DNA from 4 places in the Pseudomonas sp. RGM 3321 genome. Region 3 is predicted to be linked to each of the others. Evidence: predicted binding sites of a transcription regulator. Region 3 holds the regulator's gene; each other region holds the start of a gene.

Region 1 (5,878 bases), on a different contig from region 3:
GCTTCACGGGTACGCGAGGCCAGGCTGCGCACTTCATCAGCCACCACGGCAAACCCACGGCCTTGTTCTCCGGCACGTGCGGCCTCGATGGCGGCGTTGAGCGCCAGCAGGTTGGTCTGGTCGGCAATCGAAGTAATTACCCCGACAATGCTGCCGATCTCCTGCGAGCGCTGGCCCAGTGTGTCGATAACCGTTGCCGTGCTGTTCAGCGAGGTTGCGATCTGTTGCAGCGATGAAGACGCCTCGTCCATCGAGGTACGACCAATGCGCGTCTGCTGGGCATTTTCCTGTGCCAGTCGTTCGGTATTGCCCATGTTGTCGGCGATGTTCATCGACGTGGCGCTGAACTCTTCGACCGCACCGGCCATGCTGGTGATCTCGCCGGACTGTTGCTCCATGCCCTCGAACGCGCCACCGGACAGGCCGGACAATGCGTGGGCGCGAGTGCTGACTTCCTGCGCCGCGGTGCGGATATGCGACACCATTGATGACAGCGCTTCGCTCATCTTGTTGAAGCTGCCCGACAGCTGCCCGATCTCGTCGTTGCTGGTCACATTGAGGCGGACGCTCAGGTCGCCCGCACCCAATGCATCGGCCTGGCGTACCAGTTCGGACAATGGACGCAGTTTGCTGCGCAGCAGCCAGATCGCGCTGATCACTGCGATCAGCATGGCCAGCACACTGCCGATGGCCAGCTGGGTGCCGACGTTCCAGGTCACTTCACTGATTTCGTCACGCGGCATGCTGGCAATGACCGTCCAGGGGCCACCGGCGAACGGCTGGCCAACGCTGTAGTAGTCGTCATCGCCGTCATCCCAGAACTGCGCCTTGCCCGGCTTGCTGGCCAGGTCGGCAACGGACTTCGCTGCACCGTCCAGAGATTTGACGCCCGCCGGCGGAACCAGCCAGGTGCCTTTCTCGTCCAGCAGCGCCAGCGAGCCGGTAGAACCGATACGGAAGCTCTTGAGGTTATCGAACTGGGTTTTCTGTGCGTCGGTGTAATCGAAGCCCACAAACAGCGCCGCAATGATCTTGCCGCTGCTGTCGCGAACCGGGCTGTACTGAGTCATGTAATAGCGATCAAACAACACCGCTTTGCCCACATAGCTCTGACCGGCGATCAAACGCTCGTAGGCTGCGCCCTTGCGATCCAGCACGGTGCCGATGGCGCGCGTGCCATCCTGTTTGCTCAGAGAAGTGCTGATACGAACAAAGTCGTCGCCGCTGCGCACGAAAATCGTCGCCACGCCCGCGGTCATCGAGCGGAAATCATCAACCTCGGTAAAGTTGTTGTTCAGTACGGTATCACGCAGGAACAGGCCTGGCGTGGAAGTGCCCGCCACTGTGACCGGTTTATCGGGTTGCAGGCTCAGGCCCCCTGCAAAGCGCTTTTCGAACAGACCACTGAGGCGCTGAGTGCTGTCGCGCAGTGTGCTGTGGAACGTGCTCAACTGGTCGGCGAGCAATCTGGCTTCGCTCGACATGTGCTCTTCGCGAATGACCAGGTTGGACGCGTCCAGAGACCTTAACGCGAACAAGGTGCTGCCGCTGATAACTACAGCCAGGATCACGGCCAGAGCAATACCGAGTTGCGAGGCAATTCGGGTACGGGGCTTGGACATAGAGACTCCATGCCGAATGATTGGAGTTGCCTGATCCGTGGCTTACCATTCAGCGAACAAATTAGTGAGTGTTTTACGCCGCCTGAACAGACAGTCGTTAAGCAGTGCTTCGGCCACCAGAGTTGTTACTTGAGTAACGGTCGAGACATTAATCAGTGATGGCAGTTCAATACTAAACTAATTTTTAATGCAGTACTTCAACTAACGGCAACTCCATAGCGCTGACCTCCGCCTTTAGAAAATCGCTCAGGCGTCGCAACCGCTCTGCGCCGGGCCTTGTGCGCGGCCAGACCAGATAATAATTTTCTCCGCTGAATACCGCCGTACGCCATGGCAGGCTCAGGCGAGCTTGCGCCACGTCCTCGGCGACCATAAGCAAGTCGCCCATCGACACGCCGTAACCGCGTGCCGCCGCGATCATTCCCAGCTCAAGCGTATCGAACACCTGCCCGCCTTTGAGCGACACCTGATCGGCCAGCCCCATGCGGTTCAGCCAGGTGCGCCAGTCACGCCGGTCAGGGGTGGGATGCAGCAACTCGGCCTTGGCCAGCCGCTTCACGTCCCATGGCGGGTCCTTCAACAACGTAGGTGCGCCCACGGGAATCAACAGCTCCGGGAACAGCAAAGTGGCTTCCCAGTCCGAGGGGAAATGCCCGTGGCTGAGCAAAATCGCGCAGTCGAAAGGCTCCAGAGTAAAGTCCACGGCATCGATATCCATCCAGGCGCTGGTCAGCTGCACCTCGTTGCCTACTTGCAGATGACGGAAGCGACTGAGGCGCGCCAGCAACCAGCGCATGGTCAGCGTCGACGGCGCTTTCATGCGCAGAATGCCTTCGTCAGTCTGCAAGGTGCTGCACGCTCGCTCCAGGGCCAGAAAACCATCGCGCACGCCGGGCAGCAACGCTCGCGCCGATTCGGTCAGTTGCAAGTTGCGCCCGTTGCGCTGAAACAAACGACAGGCAAAGTGCTCTTCCAGCGTGCGGATGTGACGGCTTACTGCACTTTGCGTGATCGAAAGCTCCTCGGCCGCTCGCGTGAACGAGGTATGCCGCGCCGCAGCTTCAAACGCCCTTAGTGCATAAAGAGGGGGGAGACTGCGAGGCATATGGCGCTTCCTGCTGGCGGTGAGTGGCTACTTTACTGCAAATCGCTTCAGATGAGTTTTACTCATGCAGCGCATCAGGTTTATCGTTTTGTGCTTGCGCGTCCAACCGCCCAGAATAGGCCCTCATCCGAACTCCGCCGTAGAGCACCGCCCACATGCAGCCCGCACTTAAAGAACTCTGGATCATCCTGCGCCTTGCCGGGCCGCTGATTGCATCGCAGATGGCGCACATGCTGATGGTGTTCACCGACACGGTGATGATGGGCAAGATCGGACCGGAGGCGCTGGCAGGCGGTGGCCTGGGTGCGGCCACGTACAGCTTCGTTTCGTTCTTTTGTGTGGGCGTGATGGCTGCGGTGGGCACGCTGGTCGCGATTCGCCATGGCGCTGGTGATACCGAAGGTGCGACGCGCCTGACCCAGGCCGGTCTGTGGCTGGCGTGGGGCATGGCGCTGGTTGCCGCGCTGCTGCTGTGGAACCTCGAGCCCATCCTGTTGCAGTTCGGTCAGGCCGAAGCCAACGTGCATATGGCTGCCCAGTTTCTGATCACCCTGCCCTTTGCCCTGCCTGGCTTGCTCAGCTTCATGGCATTGCGCGGCTTCACCAGCGCCCTCGGGCGTGCGGGGCCGGTCATGACCATCAGTCTGGCCGGTGCGGCCGCAAACTTCGCGCTCAATTACGCGATGATTCATCAATGGTTCGGGCTGCCGAATCTGGGGCTGATGGGCATTGGGCTGGTGACCGCGATTGTGACCAACTGCATGGCCTTGGCGCTGGCACTGCATATCAAGCGCCATCCGGCCTATTCGGCGTACCCGATCAGCAAGGGGCTGTCGAAGCTGTCGCGCAGCCACCTGACAGAACTGTGGCGCCTCGGCCTGCCGATTGGCGGCACGTATGCGGTGGAAGTCGGCCTGTTCACCTTCGCAGCGTTCTGCATGGGCGCGATGGGCAGTACGCAAATGGCCGCGCACCAGATCGCCTTGCAGACAGTGTCCATGGCGTTCATGGTTCCTGTGGGGATGTCCTATGCGGTGACCATGCGTATCGGCCAGCATTATGGCGCGGGCAACCTGTTGATGGTGCGCATGGCTGGCCGGCTGGGCATCGGTTTTGGCGGCTGCGTGATGCTGATGTTCGGGTTGCTGTTCTGGCTGGCGCCGAATCGGGTCATCGGTCTGTTTCTGGATATCAATGACCCGGCCTTTGCCGAGATTGTCGTGCTGGCCGCAAAACTGCTGGCCATTGCAGCCTTGTTCGAATTCTTCGACGGTACTCAGACGATTGCGATGGGGGCGATTCGCGGGCTCAAGGATGCGCGCACCACGTTCCTGATCGGTCTGGGCTGTTACTGGCTGATTGCCGCGCCTGCCGCATGGTTGCTCGGCTTTTCTACCGATGCCGGCGCTTCAGGCGTCTGGTGGGGGCTGGCGCTGGGGCTGTTCTGCTCGGCAGTGACGCTGACCTATGCGTTTGAGTGGAAGACGGCTCGTCTGTTGCGCCGGGAGGCAGCCGGGTTGGCGGTGCCGGCCTGATCCGGCCCGCCGTCATCCGGAGTTTGAGACCTCCGCATTGGCGGCTTCCGAGCGCAGGTAAGCCACCAGATCCGCTATCGGCAGCGGCCTGCTGATCAGATAACCCTGCACCTGGTCGCAGCCGAAACCGCGCAGCAATTCCAGTTGCCCGGTGGTTTCGACGCCCTCGGCGACCACTTCCAGGCTCAGGTTGTGGGCCAGCTTGATCATGGCGTTGACCAGCTTGCGGTTCTCTTCGCGTAATTCCATCTGCCCAACAAAGCCCATGTCGATCTTGAGCAGCGCAATGGGCAGGCTGTTGAGGTGCATGAACGACGAGTAGCCCGTACCGAAATCATCCAGCGAAAAGCGCACACCCAGCCGCCGCATTGCATCCATGGTCTGCAGGACCTGATCGCTGCGCCGCATGACGGCAGTTTCGGTCAGTTCGAACTCCAGCCAGTGCGCGTCGACGTCGAGTTCCTCGATGAGGCGGCTCAGTGTCGGCAACAACTGGCTGTCCTGAAATTGCCGGAACGACAGGTTGATCGCCATGTGCAATTGCGCAAATCCTTGCTCGCGCAGGACCTGCATGTCACGCAGTGCGCGGAAGATGACCCAATAGCCGAGCGGTACGATCAAGCCGCTTTGCTCGGCCAGTGGCACGAATTCACTGGGCGGCAGCAGCCCGCGCTCCTGGTGGCGCCAGCGCACCAACGCTTCCAGGCCGACAATGCGCCCGGTCTTCAGGCACAGCCGCGGCTGATAATGCAGCTCCAGTTCATCGCGGCGCAGGGCTCGTCGCAGCTCGCCTTCCAGATCGGCAAGGCTTCGGGCGTTGCGGTTGATGCGCTCGTCGAACAGATGAAAGGTGCAGCCCTGCATGCTCTTTGCCTGGCGCATGGCGATGTGGGCATGCCACATCAGCGGGTCTGTTTCGGGCCGGGCTTGTGAATGGGCAATGCCCAGGCTGCAACCCAGCAGCAGGCTTTCGCCATCGACCCAATAGGGTTCGGACAGCACGTCGGTAATTCGCTCGGCCAGTTGCATGGCGCGTGCAGGTGTCGTGCGGGTGTCAATCAGCAGGGCGAATTCGTCGCCGCCCAGGCGTGCAAGCTGATCGCCCGCAGCGAGCTGGTTTTTCAGGCGTGCCACGACTTGCAGAATCAGTCGGTCACCGGCCTGATGCCCCAGCGCATCGTTGGCTCGGCGGAAATTGTCCAGGTCCAGATGCCCCAGCGCCAGGCTGCCACCCTCGGCCAGACGCGCCGTCAACAGCGCCTGAAAACCCTGCCGATTGGCGATGCCGGTCAACGGATCCTGACCGACCAGACGCCGCAGGCTGTCTTCCAGGCGACTGCGCTCGTGGACATAGCGCAGGCAGCGCCGCAGCGCATCGCCGGTCAATGCATCGCGCACCAGCCAGTCACTGACGCCACTCGGTCCGACCAGCGGTTCCTTTTCGAGCAGCACCACGGTAGGCAGCAGGCAGGTTCCGGTTCTGGGCTGCAGGCCGGGCGTTGTCAGCAGCACGGTGTTGCGCTCGTTAGCGTACCCGGCGCTGAAGGCGTCCCAGTTCTCGCCATGCAGAAGTATTACGCTGCTGCCCGGCGCAGTGAGGCAATCGCGCAGCAGCG
Region 2 (5,878 bases), on a different contig from region 3:
GCCGGGCTCGGTGCGATGATGATCAGCGGGCGCGACTTGCCGCGCTCCTGGGCCAAAGGGCCATCGCTGTCAGCGGCAAGCGCTGTACCGGCAGCGACAAGCAGGGTGGCGAGGGTCAGGGACCGGATTAACATGGTGGGCTCCTTTCAAATCCATTGGGTAGCCATCGCGTGCAGACATACGCGATGCTGGACTGTTCTACCGCAAATGGGTCATCCCGGTACAGCCCGATGTAGTCCTTTTCCTTAATCCCTTGCTTCAGGCAGAGCGCTCAAGCGATTTGAAAAGGGCGCTGTCGAGGCTCGCCAGCAAGCCTTGAACGATCTGTTCCACCTCGGCAGCGTTCAGCACCAATGGCGGCAGAAGACGGATGACCTTACCGCGCGTGACGTTGATCAACAGGCCGTATTCCTCAGCCGCGATCCGGGTCAACTCGGGTATGGCCTGCCGCAATTCGATACCGATCATCAGCCCCAGCCCACGAATCTCCAGCACCTGCGGGTGAGCGCCAAGCATGTTGCGCAGCCGCTCAAGCAAGTGGCTGCCTTGCAGCGCAGCGTTTTCCACCAAGGCCTGCTGTTCGATGATGTCGATCACCGTGCAGCCGACCCGACAGGCCAGCGGGTTACCGCCGAAGGTGCTGCCGTGGCTGCCGGGGGTGAACAATTGCGCCGCCCTGCCCCTTGCCAGACAGGCACCTATCGGCACACCGTTGCCCATCCCCTTGGCCAGGGTCATGACGTCCGGCACTATGCCTTCGTGCTGAAAGGCAAACCACTTGCCGGTCCGCCCCATGCCGGTCTGGATTTCGTCGAGCATCAACAGCCAGTCACGCCGCGTGCAGCGCTCCCTCAGCGCATTGAGATACCCGGCTGGCGCGACCTGTGCGCCGCCTTCGCCTTGAATCGGCTCCACCAGTACGGCGGCGATGCGGTGCCCGTGAGTCACGCAGACCTTGTCAAACGCCGCCAGATCGCCAAAGGGTACTTTGACGTAATCCCCCGGCAAGGTGCTGAAGCCCAGGCGTACAGCCGGTCCGTCACTGGCCGACAGGGTGCCCAGCGTGCGGCCGTGAAAGGCGTTTTCCATGACCACCACCAAAGGCCGTTCGATGTACTTGTGCCAGCCGTGCAGGCGCGCCAGCTTCAGCGCAGTCTCGTTGGCCTCGGCACCGGAGTTGTTGAAAAACACCCGGTCCAGCCCCGACAAACCGGTCAGTTTCTGCGCCAGACGCTGCTGCCAGTCAATGTGGTAAAGATTGGAAGTGTGCAACAGCAAGCCCGCCTGATCCCGAATGGCCTCAACCAGCAGCGGATGCGAGTGGCCGACATTGGTCACTGCCACGCCCGCCACAGCATCCAGGTATTGGCGCCCGCTCTGGTCCCACAGACGCGTACCCAGGCCACGGGTGAAACTCAGGGCCAGAGGTTGGTAAGTGCTCATCAGGCAGGCAGTGGTCATGACGTGAGGCTCCTTGGGTATGTTTCGGTTTTTGCAGTATCGTTAACCACCCTTTATGGATAAACAGCGAAATACTTCAATAATTTTAAAGCAGGGCTTGATAATGGATTTGTTTCAGGCGATGCGTGTGTACGTAAAGGTGGTCGAGGAAGGCAGCCTGACGGCGGCGGCGCAGGCGTGTTCGATTTCTACCACGATGGTTGGCAACCACCTGCGCGCACTGGAACAGCGACTGGGCGTCAGCCTGTTGCAGCGCACCACGCGCCGCCAGCGCTTGACGGAATTCGGCACCGCGTATTACGAGCGTTGCCTGGAAGTACTGGGGCTGGTGGCCGAGTCCGAACAACTGGCCGAGCAGGCCCAGGGCGATCCCAGCGGTACGCTGCGCATCACTGCACCGCCGACGTTCGGCTCGGAAGTGCTGGCCCCGGCCCTTGCCGGGTTCTCGCTGCGCTGTCCCGAGGTCAAACTTGATCTGGTACTGACCAACCAGCGTCTGGACATGATCGACCATGGTTTCGATATCGCCATACGGTTGGGAAACATCCCGGAATCCTTGCCACTGATTGCGCGCCCCATGCAGGACTACACCCTGACCATATGCGCTGCGCCGAATTATCTGGCCCGTCATGGAACACCTGTGCATCCCGAGGATCTTGGTGCGCACAATTGTTTAGCGTTCTCCTACCCGGCAGGAGACGAATGGCGTACGGCTGGCACCCAATGGCGCATGACCGGCCCTGAAGGCGAAGTGCTGGTGGATGTGGGCGGCTCGCTGGTTGCCAACACCTCTCCCGCTATTTATCAGGCGGCGTGCGCTGGAATGGGCATAGTGATGCTGCCGGATGCGCTGGTTCAGCGAGACTTGCAGGAGGGCCGGCTGGTTGCGCTGCTGCCGGGCTATCACTTGCCCAGACGACCGATGAAACTGCTGTATGTGCAGGATCGTTATCGGCTGCCTAAATTGAGAAGTTTTGTGGAGTACGCGATGGAGCTCTGGGGGCGGTAAGCACTTACCGCCCAACTATCATCGAACCGACTCCGGTGCGTGGCATTGCTGACCGCACCGGAGTTTGTCGGGGCTGACAGTCAGACCTTGAAGCGGCTGACCATGCTCTGCAGATACACACCCAGGCGCGCCAGCTCGACGCTGGATGCCGCGGTCTCCTCACTGGCGGACGCCGTTTGCTCGGAAATGTCGCGAACGTTCAGAACGCTGCGGTTGATCTCTTCGGCAACCGCACTCTGCTCTTCGGCGGCAGCGGCAATCTGGTGATTCATCGTCTCGATGGTCGAGATCGCCTGAGTCATGTTATTGATGGAAACGCCAGCATTGCGTGTCAGCTCGACACTGTTTTCAGTCAGGGCCTGGCTGTTGTCGAGGATCGTAGCCACCTGTGATGTACGGCTGTGCAGGCCGCTGATCAACGCGGCGATTTCTTCCGTCGATGTCTGCGTGCGCTGGGCCAGGCTTCTTACTTCGTCAGCCACCACCGCGAAGCCTCGTCCGGCTTCACCTGCACGCGCCGCTTCAATGGCCGCATTGAGCGCCAACAGATTGGTCTGCTCGGCAACCGCCTTGATCACGTCCAGCACGCCGCCAATCTTGTTGCTTTCGCTCTTGAGCTCGTCCATTGCAGATTTGGAGTGTTTGACTTCAGTCGAGAGCTTCTCGATCTGGGCAACCGCCTTGGAAACCACACCTTCGCCATCGCGGGCTTCCTTCGAAGCATTAACCGCCGCATAGGAAGCCTGCTCTGCGTTGCGCGCGACCTCCTGAACAGTCGCAGACATTTCGTGCATTGCAGTGGCAACCTGATCCGTTTCGCTCTTCTGGCTGTTCACCCCGGCACTGGTCTGCTCTGTGACGGCCGAAAGCTGTTCGGCAGCGCTGGCGATTTGTGTCACGCCATCGCGCAGGCCGCCAATCAGCTCGCGCAGGTTGCTGGTCATGCGCAGCATGCTGCCTTGCAACAAGCCCAGTTCATCCTTGCGCGTGACCGGCTGGTTGTACGTCAAATCGCCATCCGCCACACGCTCCGCCAGCTTCAGTGTATCCAGCAACGGGCCGACGATCAGACGAGTGATCACCCAGGCCGCCAAGGCGCTCATGATCAAGGCCGCAATCAGCCAGACAGACAGAAGAGTCTTGGCCTCGCCCACGTCTTCTATTCTCAGGTTGACCTGATTCGCCGACAGCTTGTCGGCGGAATCAAACAGAATGGCGATAGTTTTAGTGATACCTGCCTGTGCCTGATCGATCTTTTCCTGCGCCGCTGTGAACTGATTCAACGTGTTCTGATAGCCGAGCAGAGCGTCCACAAGGTGTTTGATCGTAGCTGCCTGGCCGTCGAAGCCTTTCAGATTTTTAACAAAATTAATAACCGTGTTCATCGACGCTTCCGCTGGTGCCCGATTCTCGGTTTTCAGGGAATAGGTGTAACCACGCAAGTCGAAGCGCATTTTCTGAAACAGCGTCATCGCCTGAATAATGTCGTCGCGCTGCGAGGCGCTGCCGTCATCGGATCGGGCAATGGTGTTCAGCTTTTGCAAATCGTCGGCGGCTGCATCAGCGTACTGGCCAAACACTGAACGGGTCGCCTCGCGGGCGGCAGTGGCCTGCATCAGATTGTCGTAGTGGACACGATAATCCTTCATCCCTTCAGCAGAAGCATTTACCAGAGGGGTGTTGAGCGGAGAGTCGAAAACCTTCTGCGCATACTTCACATGATTTTCAAGACTATCGATAGCTTTCAGCCAGTTGCTGGTGCGCTCGGCATCGTAGTTGAGCGTATAAGCCAGGCGGGCTATACGGACATCACGGGTCAGCGTGCTCAGCTTGCCAATATCGGCAATCCTCTCGCTTCGTTCGCTCAACGAACTGATCCCCGACCAGCCTGTGAGTGCAATCAGCACGGTCAGCACAATGACCAAAGCAAACCCGAGCACAAGCTTGGACCTGACAGAAATATTGCTCAACATAGTGTTCACCGTAAATTGCTCTTATCTGGTCATCGTGGGGTTATAAGAGGCTCGTCCTTGCCATTGATACAAGCCATGGTTGTCGGCAGGGCAGCCTCAAACTTTAAAAGTTGACGTCAATATTCATGCTCAAAAATAAACCGCGACGCTTCTAATAACTTTTGTGGCCTTTCATGCGAGTCGGTTAGCATGGGCTGCTTTACCTACACATCGCGCATTTCGGAGAATTGCATGAGTCTGGAGCTGACAGCTTCTAAAGGCGGCTTGACCACAGAGGAACGCTCTGCAATTGCCGAAATCGAGGCAACAACCAACGTTTTAAGGCTGGTCACCCGACTGACAGGCATGCGCTTTGCCGGTATCGCGAAGTTCACCGACGCGCACTGGATCGCCTGTTCTGTATACGACCCGACTGACCTGGGTATTGACGATGGGGACGTGTTCGACCTGGAGACAACGCTCTGCAGTGAATTTTGCGTCAACCCCGAAGCGTTGTTCGTACCGCAGGTCAGCAAAAACGGTCGGTACGCGAACCTGCCGGTGGTAAAGCGCTACGCCATCGAGAGTTATGCAGGCGTGCCGATCTACCTTCCGGACGGTCAGTTGTACGGCGCGCTATGCGCGCTGGACTCAAACGTGACGTTGTTTGACGACCCCGATCTGGCAGAAACACTGATCCTGTTTGCCAGGTTGATCGGCTGTATTTTCTTCGCCAACATCAGCGAAACAGAATGATCGTGGCTGCCGCTTGGTGCGGGTGAAAACACGTTTCATGCGGACAAGGCGTTGATTTTGCAGGAATTGATGAAGCCGCTCGACTGAAAATTCTCTTCACTTTGTGTGAAGTTTCCGAGAAGACTTCAGTCGCTTGCGCGGGCTGTATCGAGGATTTAAGGTGCGCCGTCGCTGCAAAATCAGCGGCCGGATTTAGCGATCCGAATCTCTATTCTCGACATCGCGTTTCATGCTCAACATGAACAGCGCGTTATGGCGGCTGTGCGTCGGAGACCTTCGGGTCTGCCGGTGTGCGAAAGATTAGAGACCGGTTCGCTAACCTTCGCACAGCTGCCACCTTCTCGTTTAGCGACGTGATTGGGGCTCTATGTTCGCTATGGAGCGTTTAATCAATGGATCTCCCATTCCCCCTTCTTCCCTGCACCGAAAACCACGAACCCACCCTCTTCCTACGCCACCGTCGCATGTTGCGCGCCGTCGTCATGCACGCAGAAGCCTGGTTCCCGCTGGAAGATATCGCCCGCCTGATGGGCAAGCGTCTGGACGAGCGCAACACCCGCAAGCTCGACGCCGATCAACGTCGCACCGCATGGTTGCTGACCCACGGCGAATGGCAAAAATGCCTGCTGATCAGCGAGTCTGCGGTATTCGCCCTGTTGATTCACCATTACATCCCGGAAAACCGCGCCCTGCGACGCTG
Region 3 (5,878 bases):
ATGACACCGCGCTTGACCGCAATGGAGCGCAGCACGTTAGGATCCATGCCCTTGCCGTCATCGGAAATCGACAGCAGGATATGGTCGCCCTCCTGCTCTGCCGAAAGGATGACCCGACCGCCACGAGACTTGCCCGTGGCTTCGCGCTCTTCCGGCGTTTCGATACCGTGGTCGACCGCGTTGCGCACCAAGTGGACCAGCGGGTCGGCAAGCGCCTCTACAAGGTTCTTGTCGAGGTCAGTCTCTTCACCGACCAGCTCCAGGTTGATCTCTTTCTTGAGCTGGCGAGCCAGGTCACGAACCAGACGCGGGAAGCGGCCAAAGACTTTCTTGATTGGCTGCATGCGGGTTTTCATCACCGCAGTCTGCAGGTCGGCGGTGACCACATCCAGGTTGGAAACCGCCTTGGACATGGCTTCATCGCCGCTGTTGAGACCCAGACGAACCAGGCGGTTACGTACCAGCACCAGCTCGCCGACCATGTTCATGATCTCGTCCAGTCGGGCGGTATCCACACGAACCGTGGTTTCGGCTTCAGTCGCAACCGGCTTTTCACCGGTGGGCGCAGGAGCACGTGCAGGCGCTGGAGCAGGCTTGGCGGGCTCAACCTTCGCAGCAGGCGCAGGCGCCGCAGCGGGCTTGGCAGCCGGTGGCGGAGCAGCAGCTACGGCGGCTGCCGGAGCAGGTGCCTTGGCAACGACCGCATCAGGCTTGAACTTGCCTTTACCATGCAGTTCGTCGAGCAGATTTTCGAATTCGTGATCGGTAATTTCGTCCGATGCCGCTGCAGCAGAAGGTGCCTTGGCAGCAACGGCCACAGGTGCAGCAGCAGCCGGAGCGGCTATGGCGCCGTCAAACGAGCCTTTGCCATGCAGTTGATCAAGCAAGGCTTCGAATTCGTCGTCGGTGATTTCATCGCCGGCAGGCGCTCCACGACTGCTCTGTGCCGCAGGCGCAGGGGCTGGAGCGGCTACTGCATCGGCCGCAAACTTGCCCTTGCCATGCAACTGATCAAGCAGGGATTCAAATTCCTGATCGGTAATTTCATCGCCAGCTGGCGCGACCGCAGGTGCCGAAGCCGGTGCCGCTGCTGGTGCCGCAGACACCGGACTTGCGCCGTGCAGCGAATCGAGCAGCTGCTCGAACTCATCATCGGTGATGTCATCGCCGGCCGCTTGCTCGGCAACCGCAACCGGAGCGGCGGCTTCAACCACCGGCTCGGGCTCAGGTTCGGGCGCTGCGACTTCGTCGGCAGATTGTGGCTCGGCCAATCGCGACAGCGCAGCCAGCAGCTCTGGCGTCGCCGCAGTTACGTCAGTCCGTTCACGTACCTGACCGAACATGCTGTTGACGGTGTCCAGAGCTTCCAGGACCACATCCATCAGTTCGGAATCAACGCGACGTTCACCCTTGCGAAGGATGTCGAACACGTTTTCGGCGATGTGGCAGCACTCCACCAGCTCATGGAGCTGGAGGAAGCCGGCGCCCCCTTTTACAGTGTGAAAACCGCGAAAAATTGCATTGAGCAGATCAGCATCATCCGGTCGGCTTTCCAGCTCGACCAATTGCTCTGACAACTGCTCCAGAATTTCGCCGGCCTCTACCAGAAAATCCTGAAGGATTTCTTCATCGGCGCCGAAGCTCATGGGGTGCTCCCTAAAATTAACCGTCAACAGATCTTAGAAGCCGAGGCTCGATAGCAGATCGTCTACATCATCCTGTCCGGATACGACGTCTTCACGTTTATCGGCATGAATCTGCGGACCTTCACCCTTGGCGAGATGTTTTTTAGGATCTTTTTCAGCAAGGATGGATTGTTCGTCATGTTCGATGCCGGCGAAGCGATCGACATGGCTGGCCATGAGCACCAGCTTGAGCAAATTACCCTCTACTTCGGTCACCAGTTGCGTGACGCGCTTGATCACCTGACCGGTGAGGTCCTGGTAATCCTGAGCAAGCAAAATATCGTTGAGATGCCCGGAAACCCTATCGGCCTCCTGCTCGGTACGCGTCAGAAAACCATCGACGCGCTTGGCCAGTTCACGAAACTCTTCGGCACCGATTTCGCGACGCATGAAGCGTCCCCAGTCTTCGCTCAACGCCTTGGCGTCGGAACTCAGACCATTCATGAGCGGCGTGCTTTCCTCGACCAGATCCATCGTACGGTTGGCCGCGTTCTCGGTCAGCCTGACGACGTAGGACAGACGCTCGGTCGCGTCCGTGATCTGCGACACCTCTTCGGCCTGAGGCATATGCGGATCAATGTGGAAATTGACGATTGCACTGTGCAGCTCACGAGTCAGCTTGCCCACTTCCTGATAAAGGCCGCGGTCGCGTGTCTGGTTGAGTTCATGGATCAGCTGCACAGCGTCACCGAAGCGGCCCTTTTCAAGGCTGGTGACGAGTTCCTGCGCGTGTCTCTTTAAGGTCGACTCAAAGTCGGCCATTGAATCATTGTTATCCATAGCGCCCTCGCGGCATGCATCAGCTATTGACGCGTTCAAAGATCTTTTCGATCTTCTCTTTCAGCGCTTGAGCCGTGAACGGCTTGACTACATAACCGTTCACCCCGGCCTGGGCAGCTTCAATGATCTGCTCACGCTTCGCTTCGGCAGTAACCATCAGTACAGGAAGGCTCTTGAGACGCTCGTCCGCACGGACCTGACGCAACAAGTCGATACCGGTCATGCCAGGCATGTTCCAGTCCGTCACCAGAAAGTCAAAGGCACCGCTGTGCAGCATCGGCAATGCGGTCAGACCGTCATCCGCTTCAGATGTGTTGGTAAACCCCAGATCACGCAACAGATTCTTGATGATCCGCCGCATCGTTGAGAAGTCATCAACGATGAGGATTTTCATGTTCTTGTCCAATTCGACCTCCAAGCAGTCTTTAACGCGTTCAGCACCTGAACACGCTGTTCACTCAATACTGGCACAGCACACCCCCAGCTATACGAAACGACGACGGGCTTGGCACAACGACAGTCAAGACTGCGACTAAAGCCCATCGAGACATTGCCCGACAGGCCCTTGCCTGGTCTATCCTGCTACCACGTAACGCTTTGCACAGCCGGCATGCAGACAACGCACGACAAACGTCGCGCACTGCCGTCAACGCGCTCGCCACTCCCCCAAACGCCCCCGCAAACGAGCTGCGCACTGGCTGTGTAACTGACTGACCCGAGATTCGCTGACCCCAAGAACCTCTCCGATTTCCTTGAGGTTCAGCTCTTCGTCGTAGTACAGCGCCAACACCAGACGCTCACGCTCTGGCAAATTAGCAATTGCATCGGCCAACGCTGCCTGGAAGCGCTCGTCTTCCAGGTCGCGCGACGGCTCAAGCGAACCGCTTGCGCCATCCTCATGCAGCCCTTCGTGATCGCCGTCCTGAAGCAGGTCGTCGAAACTGAAGAGGCGGCTGCCCAAGGTGTCATTCAAAATCCCGTAATAATCATCAAGACTCAACTGGAGTTCGGCCGCAACCTCGTGATCTTTAGCGTCACGGCCGGTTTTAGCTTCAATTGCACGAATTGCGTCACTGACCATTCGGGTATTGCGGTGCACTGAGCGTGGTGCCCAGTCGCCCTTGCGCACTTCGTCCAGCATCGCACCACGAATGCGAATGCCGGCGTAGGTCTCGAAACTCGCACCTTTGGTTGAATCATATTTGGTGGAGACTTCAAGCAGACCGATCATGCCGGCCTGGATCAGATCCTCGACCTGCACGCTGGCCGGCAAGCGCGCCAGCAGATGATAAGCGATACGCTTGACCAATGGCGCATAACGCTCGATCAACTCGTATTGCGAATTACGGGAAGCCTTGCTGTACATCTGGTAGCCGCTCGCAGTCATTGCACAGGCCCTGCACTGGTCTGGTGAACGAGTCGCTCAACGAAGAACTCGAGATGACCCCGCGGATTGGCTGGCAACGGCCAGGTGTCAACCTTCTGGGCAATGGCCTTGAACGCCAGCGCACATTTGGATCGCGGGAATGCTTCGTAGACGGCGCGCTGTTTCTGTACGGCCTTGCGCACGCACTCGTCGTACGGCACGGCACCTACATACTGCAGCGCGACATCAAGAAAACGGTCCGTCACTTTGGTGAGTTTGGCGAACAGATTGCGCCCTTCCTGCGGGCTCTGCGCCATGTTGGCCAGCACCCGGAAGCGGTTCATGCCATAGTCGCGGTTGAGCAGTTTGATCAGGGCGTAGGCATCGGTGATCGACGTGGGCTCGTCGCACACCACCAGCAACACTTCCTGAGCGGCGCGCACGAAGCTGACCACCGATTCGCCGATACCGGCAGCCGTGTCAATCACCAGCACATCAAGGTTGTCGCCAATCTCGCTGAACGCCTGGATCAGACCCGCATGCTGGGCCGGGGACAGATGCACCATGCTCTGGGTGCCAGAGGCGGCAGGCACGATACGCACCCCACCCGGCCCCTGCAACAGGACGTCGCGCAACTCGCAACGGCCCTCTATCACATCGGCAAGTGTACGTTTAGGCGTCAGCCCAAGCAGAACGTCGACATTGGCCAGACCCAGATCGGCGTCCAGCAGCATGACGCGACGGCCAAGCTCGGCAAGGGCCAGTGAAAGATTCACTGACACGTTAGTCTTACCGACGCCACCTTTGCCACCGGTCACCGCGATAACCTGTACGGGATGCATGCTGCCCATGTTATTTCTTTACCTTGTCTTGCGTAGACCGAAACCACATCGAGGGCTGCACGTTCGCAAATGAACACCACATGGCAGACCGTTGACGCAGGGACATTCCAATAATATCCATCACTTAACCCACTCTCTTGCCAGGGGTGTGATAGAGGTCAGCAAACATATCAGCCATTGCTTCCTCGCTCGGCTCATCCTGCATCTGCACACTCACCGCACGGCTCACCAGTTGATGACGACGCGGGGTGTGCAGGTCGTCAGGAATACGAGGTCCGTCCGTGAGGTAGGCCACAGGTAATTCATGACTGATCGCCAGGCTCAGGACTTCGCCCAGGCTGGCTGTTTCATCAAGCTTGGTCAGAATGCATCCGGCCAGGCCACAACGTTTGTAACTGTGATAGGCAGCGGTCAGTACCTGCTTCTGGCTGGTGGTCGCCAGTACCAGGTAGTTACGCGACTTGATGCCACGCCCTGCCAGGCTTTCCAGTTGCATGCGCAGCGCAGGATCGCTGGCTTGCAGCCCGGCGGTGTCGATCAGCACAACGCGCTTGCGCAGCAGCGGCTCCAGTGCCTGAACCAGCGACTGGCCAGGATCGACATGGGTGACCGGCACGTTGAGGATGCGCCCAAGGGTCTTGAGCTGCTCCTGTGCGCCGATGCGGAAACTGTCCATGCTCACCAGTGCGATATTCTGCGGACCGTACTTCAACACGTAACGTGCCGCCAGTTTGGCCAGCGTGGTGGTCTTGCCCATACCGGCAGGCCCGACCATGGCGATGACGCCACCCTCTTCGAGCGGCTCGATGTCCGGCACGGCAATCATGCGCGCCAAATGGGCCAGCAGCATGCGCCAGGCCTGACGAGGCTCGTCAATCTCCGGGATCATCGACAGCAGATCGCGCGACAGCGGGCCGGACAAACCGACACGTTGCAGGCGGCGCCACAGATTGGCCTGCTGCGGACGACTGCCCTGCAACTGGTTCCAGGCCAGGGAGCCAAGCTGAACTTCCAGCAGCTCGCGCAGGCCGTTCAATTCGGAGCGCATCGAATCATAGGCGCGCTGGCCGACAGCAGGCTCTGCGGGCGCAGGCGGCGTGTACGCGAATGGGCGCGGCGGCTCTTCAAGCGTCGGCTCGATGTGCGTATCGACAGCGCTGACCGGTTTGCCGGAAAACAGCTGAAGATTGATCGAAGCGTCGCTG
Region 4 (5,878 bases), on a different contig from region 3:
TTTCTGCGCCAACTGACGCACTTCATCGGCGACCACTGCAAAGCCACGGCCCATTTCGCCGGCCCGAGCTGCCTCGATGGCGGCGTTCAGTGCCAACAGATTGGTCTGCCCGGCGATCTGCTGAATCATCTGCACGACTGACTGGATGCGCAAGCTGGACTTGGCCAGCTCCCGAGAGCCAAGCACTACCTCGTCGGCCTGGCTGACCAGGCTCTTGACGGTATTACCCGCCTTATCGATGACCGTTTCCTGCTGCGTGATGGTCTGCGACAACTCATCCATCGAAACATGCAGCTCGCCTGAATAGTGGCGCAACTGATCGGCGATTTCTTGCTGATCCTGATGAGCCTTGACCAGCACATCACCCAGATCGCTCAGGCCGCCGAACACCGGGCGGATCTGCTCGTCCAGACCGCTCGGGTCAATGGTTTGCACAAAGTTACGCTGCTTGAACTGGTCGATCTGCTTGACCACCACATGGCTCAAACCGGCCAGCTTCTTGATCTGCCGACGCAGGAAGAACGCCTTGAATTCGCCGTAATAGGCAATGAAGTTATCGATGTAATCGTCGCGGAACGGCTGACCTTCCGGCACCTTGAAAAAGAACACTGCGGTGAGGGTCTGGTTGAGGTTCAAACCCAGAATCTCGCCGAAGGTCGAGAAGCCCACCACTGGCGTCTCGCCGAACACATCATTCATGCGGCCCAATTCACTGCCGTTGTTCAGACGGCGCAGAATGCAGTCGCTCAACAGGCCGAGCAGCGCCTTGCCGGACTTACCCTGTAGAAAGCGCGCGAAGTCCTTGCGCGTGGTGTCGATCATCGACGTCCGTTTGACCATCACCAGCTCTTCGCCGGGTGCCACGTCGCAGAACAGATGAACCCGCTCGCTTTCAAGATCGATGCGCGCAATGGAGCGTACGAACAATTCCTCGCCCACCCGAATAGCGAACGAATATTGCGCCAGCTTGCTTTCCAGCTCATGCCGCTCGCACTTCAGCGCATCACACAGCGCTGCAACCATCGTGGCAATCTCGCCTCTGGAATTGACCACCTGGCTGATGTAGCGCTCTTCCAGCGAGGCGGTCAGAACACTCAGGCTCAGTGGCGTTGGCTCGAAGTTCTGGCTCTTGGAGACGCCAAAGCGCACATTCTTTGCGCTCTTGAGAAACACCACCTGAGCATGGTTCTCGTAGCTGCGTTTACCGTCGTGAATCAGCGTCTTTTTGAAGTCGCTTTTGCCGCCTGCGGAGCCACCCACGAACAGGCATGGGAAACGCCCTGACTCGTAGAGCGCTTCCATGAAAAACGACTCCGACGCCGAAAGGCCGTCAAAGGTGACGTAGGCCAGTGTATCTCTGTGGTCGATAGGCGTGCTGACCTGAGTGCGCTTGATCGAGTCGGTCAGCCGCGCAATGCGCTCACGCATGGACAGTCGCTTGCCCGTGCCGCGAATGTCTTCACTGTGCAGGGGAATATGCACCACCTCGGCACTCTGGATAACGCTTGAGTCGAACAGCGCCAGCACGATCCGGTCCCACTGATTACCCGCCGCGCAATACAGCGAATCATTGCTGGAGCACAGTTCGCCGGATGTTGTGCACAGGCTGATCTTCGCCTTGGGAAAGCGTGCCGCGACAGACTGGGCAACCTGACCGAAGTCGACGTGCGGTGAAACGAAGCCTGTCAGGTAGACCGGGTCAAAACTTAACGCCGACAGCGTGTTGTTCAATTCTCGCGCGGACGTAATGACACTCAGTACGCCTCCGGTCCGAGAAGTGCCGGCCCGAAAACGAGATAGAAAGCTCATGGTTGAATCCGTAAGAGTAAAAGGCAGGGGCCATAAAAAAGGCCTAGGTCTTTTAATCGGCTGCTGACGGGTTAGGGTTAGCCGATGGGCGATGAATTTTGCCTATGTGTGCCGCTCAGGACATGTTCAGCATCAACGCTCTGATAAGGGCAAGCGTCTGGCGATGCACCGAATCATAGTGATTATTGTGGCAATAGGGCCGTACTGACAGAGTGATGGAATCGGCTGTCGTAGAGGACAGATGCACATCGACCGCAGGGCTGCTCAGTACATTGGGGAGGCGGGCGATCTGATCCTTGAGGCGCGGAATGATCGCCTGCTCGTCGGCAGTGCCTGGGAATATTGCAGTCAGTTCGACGCTGCGGAAATCATTGCTGGAAAAATTGATGATCGTGTCAGAGAAGATCTTGTTGTTGCCCACCAGATTCAACACGTTTTCCGAGGTGTTGATCGACGTGACGAACAGTCCGATTTCGACCACTGTCCCGGTCACACCCGCAGCCGAAATCATATCGCCGACCTTGAAGGGCCGCAGCACGATGATGAAACCACCTGCTGCCAGATTGGCCAGCAAACCCGACCACGCCATGCCGATCGCCAGCGCCACGGCCGCCAGCAGCGCCGCAAAGCTGGTGGTCTCGATGCCGCAATAGCTCAAGATGGCGATCACCAGAATGATATTCAGCGTCACCGTGATGAACGAGCCCACATAACGCAAAACCGTCGGATCAAACCGCTGCCGGGTCAGCGAACGCTGCGCCATCCTCACCAGCACGCCGATCAGCCAGCGACCCACTATCCACAACAAGGCTGCGATCACCAGCCTCAAAACGACAGTCGTTCCGTACTGCAGAACGATATTGAACAACGAGTTGATTCCGTCAGTGCCGATATTGATGACATTCAGCGCATCCATCACCGCTACTCCAGACCGCAGGGCTCGCCCGGCAGATGGCCTGACGAGCGGAGCCGTACATTGAAGGGAAAAGCGGGGAGGCGGCTACTGGTAGTTTTGACTGGAGGCAAAGGGCCTTTACGGCGTCACGCGGAGCATCACCCAGTATCCGGAGTGAATCGAGCGGCAGGCAAGGACGGCGGTATTAAGCCTGGTGAGTTATCGCTAAACTCGCCACCTCACAAGGACGACTCAAGGACCTGGTATGCCGCTCTCTTCTGACACCCTGCGCCGTACACTGGTGATCTGGCTGTATGCCGTCGCAGTTGCGCATGTGCTGGGCAGTCTGGTGTTCACCTGGGCAGGCTTTTCCGGCTTGCTCGATGGCTACCTGACTAGCCTCGAGCAGGCGTTCTGGACCGACGCTGTTCCTGCCGCTGCTCGCGCGCAACAGGTCTGGTGGATGGCGCTGTTTGGCGCCACCTTGCAAACCTATTCCGTTTACATGCTGGCGCTTGTGCATTTGGGCAATCGTCTGAAAAGCGCCATGCCTTGGGGCTGGCTGATCGCAGGCCTGCTCCTTTGGGCGCCTCAGGACATAGCGATTTCCGTGCGCGGGGGTGTCTGGTCGCATGTGTGGCTTGATCTGGCGGCGCTGCTGGCGTTGCTGCCGCCGTTGTTCTGGCTGTATCGCCATGATCGCCGTACTTCTGCTGCCAACGCGCTGAAGGAGCCCCGTCATGTCTGACTTGTCCCTTCTGTACCTGCTGGCGGGCAACGGCAGCAGTGCCGAATGGTGGGATGATGTGCTGCCGCATTTTCAGCAGCATCAGGTCGTGCCGCTGGAGCTGCCAGGTTTCGGCAACAATCCTCAGCCACCCTGCGAAGACCTCGCTTCCTATGCCGATGCGCTGTTGGCGACGACCGTGAAGGGCAGCGCCATCGTCGCTGTGGGCGTCAATGCCTTGCTGGTCATGCATGCCTTGCAGCGCCAGCCCGGGCACTTCTGCAGAAGCGTGTTGCTGGCACCGGTGGGGGCTTTTCTGTGGCAGCGGCGCTTGCCTGCGCTGATGTCGCCGCTGCCCATTCGCAAGACCATTCACTGGCTGCTGGCCAACAAGCCCACGCTGTTTGCGCACAAGTTTTCCAGGCAGACCTGGCCTGCCGCGCACTACCAGCGCATGGGTTCCGGTTACGCCCGCTGCCGTGCTTTCGTGCCGTATTGGGACCTGGTGCGTGCCGACACCGCGTTGCCGCTGCTGGAGTGGGTGCAGGATCCGATAGAGCTGGTCTGGGGCGATCAGGACAAGGTTCTGGGCATCGAGCAGGCAGCCGCGTGGTCGGCCATTCTGGCGCGTGCCGACCTGACTATCAGCCTGAAACCGGGCTGGGGTCACTACCCGTGGATCGACGCGCCGGCCGAGTTTGCGCAGTGGCTGGAGTCCGGCGAGCGCGGCTTCGTTGCGCACACTAAAGGCGGCCGTCTGCGTCTGGCAGCCATCGCCGGGCAACCGGTGCCCGAGGCACTGTCTCTGGTGCAGGGCGCTGACGAGGCCTTGCCCGCGTTTCTGGCCCGTCAGCCTGACGCTATCTGGGCCGTGCGCTCGTCCAGCTTCGGTGAGGATCAGGCCGATGCGGCCAACGCCGGTCTGAGCACTACTTTTCTTCGCGAGCCCGACCACAACGTGCCCGCGCGCGTCGCAGAGCTGCACAACGCTAGCGTCGAAGAGGTTGTGGTGCAGCGCTTCATCACGCCGGTGCTTTCCGGCATCGCCTTCGTGCGTCACCTGTCGGTCGAGCTGGAGTGGGTGGAAGGGCACCTGGAGTCGCTGGCCGACGGTCAGGCAAGCCCTGAGCGAGCGATCATTTCCCGCCTCGGCGCGGCCTGGAGCCGCGGGGGCTTCAAGCCATCCCACGGTTTGACCGAGAAGGTGCTCTGGGACTTCCTGCAGGGCGTTCTGCGCGTATTCCACTACGTGCCGGGCGACGTCGAGTGGGCCTGGGATGGCCGCCAGCTGTGGCTGCTGCAGTACCGCCCGATCAGTGACTACGGCTGGCGCCGCCACCTGACCGCCGCCAATATTGCGGAGATCCTGCCGCCACAGCCCAGCAGGCTGGTCGAGTACGCACAGCGGCGTACCGCAGGCAGCATCCCGGCGATCATGGCGCGTTGGGATTCACGCGTGTTGCAGGACAACGAGCCATTCACCGCACTGTTTGGCGCAGCGTCCTACATCAACAATGACCTGTTTCTCGCACGCCTGGCTGATTGGGGCATCGCCTCCAGCAGCTACGCCGATGAGGTCGGCGGCGCGACCCCGCATCTACCGTGGCGACCGCTGCGTCTGGTGCGCTCATTACCCGTGTTTCTGCGGATGCAGCGCATCGCGCGTGGTCACTTGTTGACCCTGGAAAAGCAACTGCACCGCTTCGACCGAGAGCTGCACGCCCTCACGGCCCAAGGTGCTGACGGCCAGCAATTGGCTGACTGGTTCACCCGTTTCTACGTATTCGTCGTGCAAGGCAACCTGTGCATCGCCACCTCGCTGGCCAGCAGCGGCGGAGACCTGCTGGGACGTCCGCCGACCGCTTACGACGACCTGGAGCATTGCCCGCACCGGCTGCCCTGGGAAACCGACCCCGCGACCTCGCGCCCGGCAGCCACTGACCTGCCTTTACAGGCCTTCCCGACCTGGCCGGGTTTCATTCGCATCGCCCACCGCGCAGGCCTGCCGGGCATGCGCGGCTACTACCTGCAAGTGCGCGAGTGGTATCGCGACAACCTGATGCGCCTGTTCTTCCGCCTGCATCACGCCATGCCCGGCGCCGACCGGGAACACTGGTTTGCGCCGCATCCGGACATTCGTAGCCGCACGGGGAGCTTCTGGCAGGACGGCCGCGAAGGCACCGAGCAGTCCACCGGCTTCATGATCTATCCGGGCCAGGTCCAGGGCATTCTGGGTGACGACATCCTGCTGGAAGACACCCTCGACCCAGGACGCCACGCGCACTACCAGAGTGCCCGCGCGGTGATTGCGCGCATGGGCGGACGTCTTTCCCATGGGTCTACGTTGCTGCGCGAACTGCGCAAGCCTTCGGCGGTGCTACCGAATGTTGATATGGCGTGGCTGGGGAAGGAGGTGCGGTATAGGGATGGGGAATTGCTGCTGGTCG

The links. Region 3 encodes FliA, which starts transcription of late flagellar genes. Its sites were predicted from a motif close to CTAAAGTTTNNNNNNNNNNNGCCGNTAA; they were not measured.
Region 1: a site for FliA is predicted at 1,729-1,756, ahead of RGM3321_RS21725 (methyl-accepting chemotaxis protein). Genes of this name have one in related genera too.
Region 2: a site for FliA is predicted at 4,523-4,550, ahead of RGM3321_RS11925 (methyl-accepting chemotaxis protein). Genes of this name have one in related genera too.
Region 4: a site for FliA is predicted at 1,863-1,890, ahead of RGM3321_RS00750 (methyl-accepting chemotaxis protein). Genes of this name have one in related genera too.

What each region holds. Positions count from the first base shown of each region.
Region 1 is NZ_JALHBH010000118.1:43,227-49,104, reverse strand. It holds gene RGM3321_RS21725 (methyl-accepting chemotaxis protein) at 1-1,622, opposite strand, end outside; gene RGM3321_RS21720 (LysR substrate-binding domain-containing protein) at 1,807-2,727, opposite strand; gene RGM3321_RS21715 (NorM family multidrug efflux MATE transporter) at 2,883-4,262, shown strand; gene RGM3321_RS21710 (bifunctional diguanylate cyclase/phosphodiesterase) at 4,275-5,878, opposite strand, start outside.
Region 2 is NZ_JALHBH010000106.1:100,277-106,154, forward strand. It holds gene RGM3321_RS11910 (DUF4174 domain-containing protein) at 1-134, opposite strand, end outside; gene RGM3321_RS11915 (aspartate aminotransferase family protein) at 259-1,461, opposite strand; gene RGM3321_RS11920 (LysR family transcriptional regulator) at 1,565-2,470, shown strand; gene RGM3321_RS11925 (methyl-accepting chemotaxis protein) at 2,551-4,443, opposite strand; gene RGM3321_RS11930 (GAF domain-containing protein) at 4,675-5,178, shown strand; gene RGM3321_RS11935 (Bro-N domain-containing protein) at 5,571-5,878, shown strand, end outside.
Region 3 is NZ_JALHBH010000095.1:46,080-51,957, reverse strand. It holds gene RGM3321_RS05975 (chemotaxis protein CheA) at 1-1,646, opposite strand, end outside; gene RGM3321_RS05970 (protein phosphatase CheZ) at 1,680-2,465, opposite strand; gene RGM3321_RS05965 (chemotaxis response regulator CheY) at 2,485-2,859, opposite strand; gene fliA (RNA polymerase sigma factor FliA) at 3,112-3,852, opposite strand; gene fleN (flagellar synthesis regulator FleN) at 3,849-4,682, opposite strand; gene flhF (flagellar biosynthesis protein FlhF) at 4,798-5,878, opposite strand, start outside.
Region 4 is NZ_JALHBH010000075.1:10,930-16,807, reverse strand. It holds gene RGM3321_RS00750 (methyl-accepting chemotaxis protein) at 1-1,809, opposite strand, end outside; gene RGM3321_RS00745 (mechanosensitive ion channel family protein) at 1,925-2,725, opposite strand; gene RGM3321_RS00740 (cell division protein) at 2,970-3,452, shown strand; gene RGM3321_RS00735 (alpha/beta fold hydrolase) at 3,445-5,878, shown strand, end outside.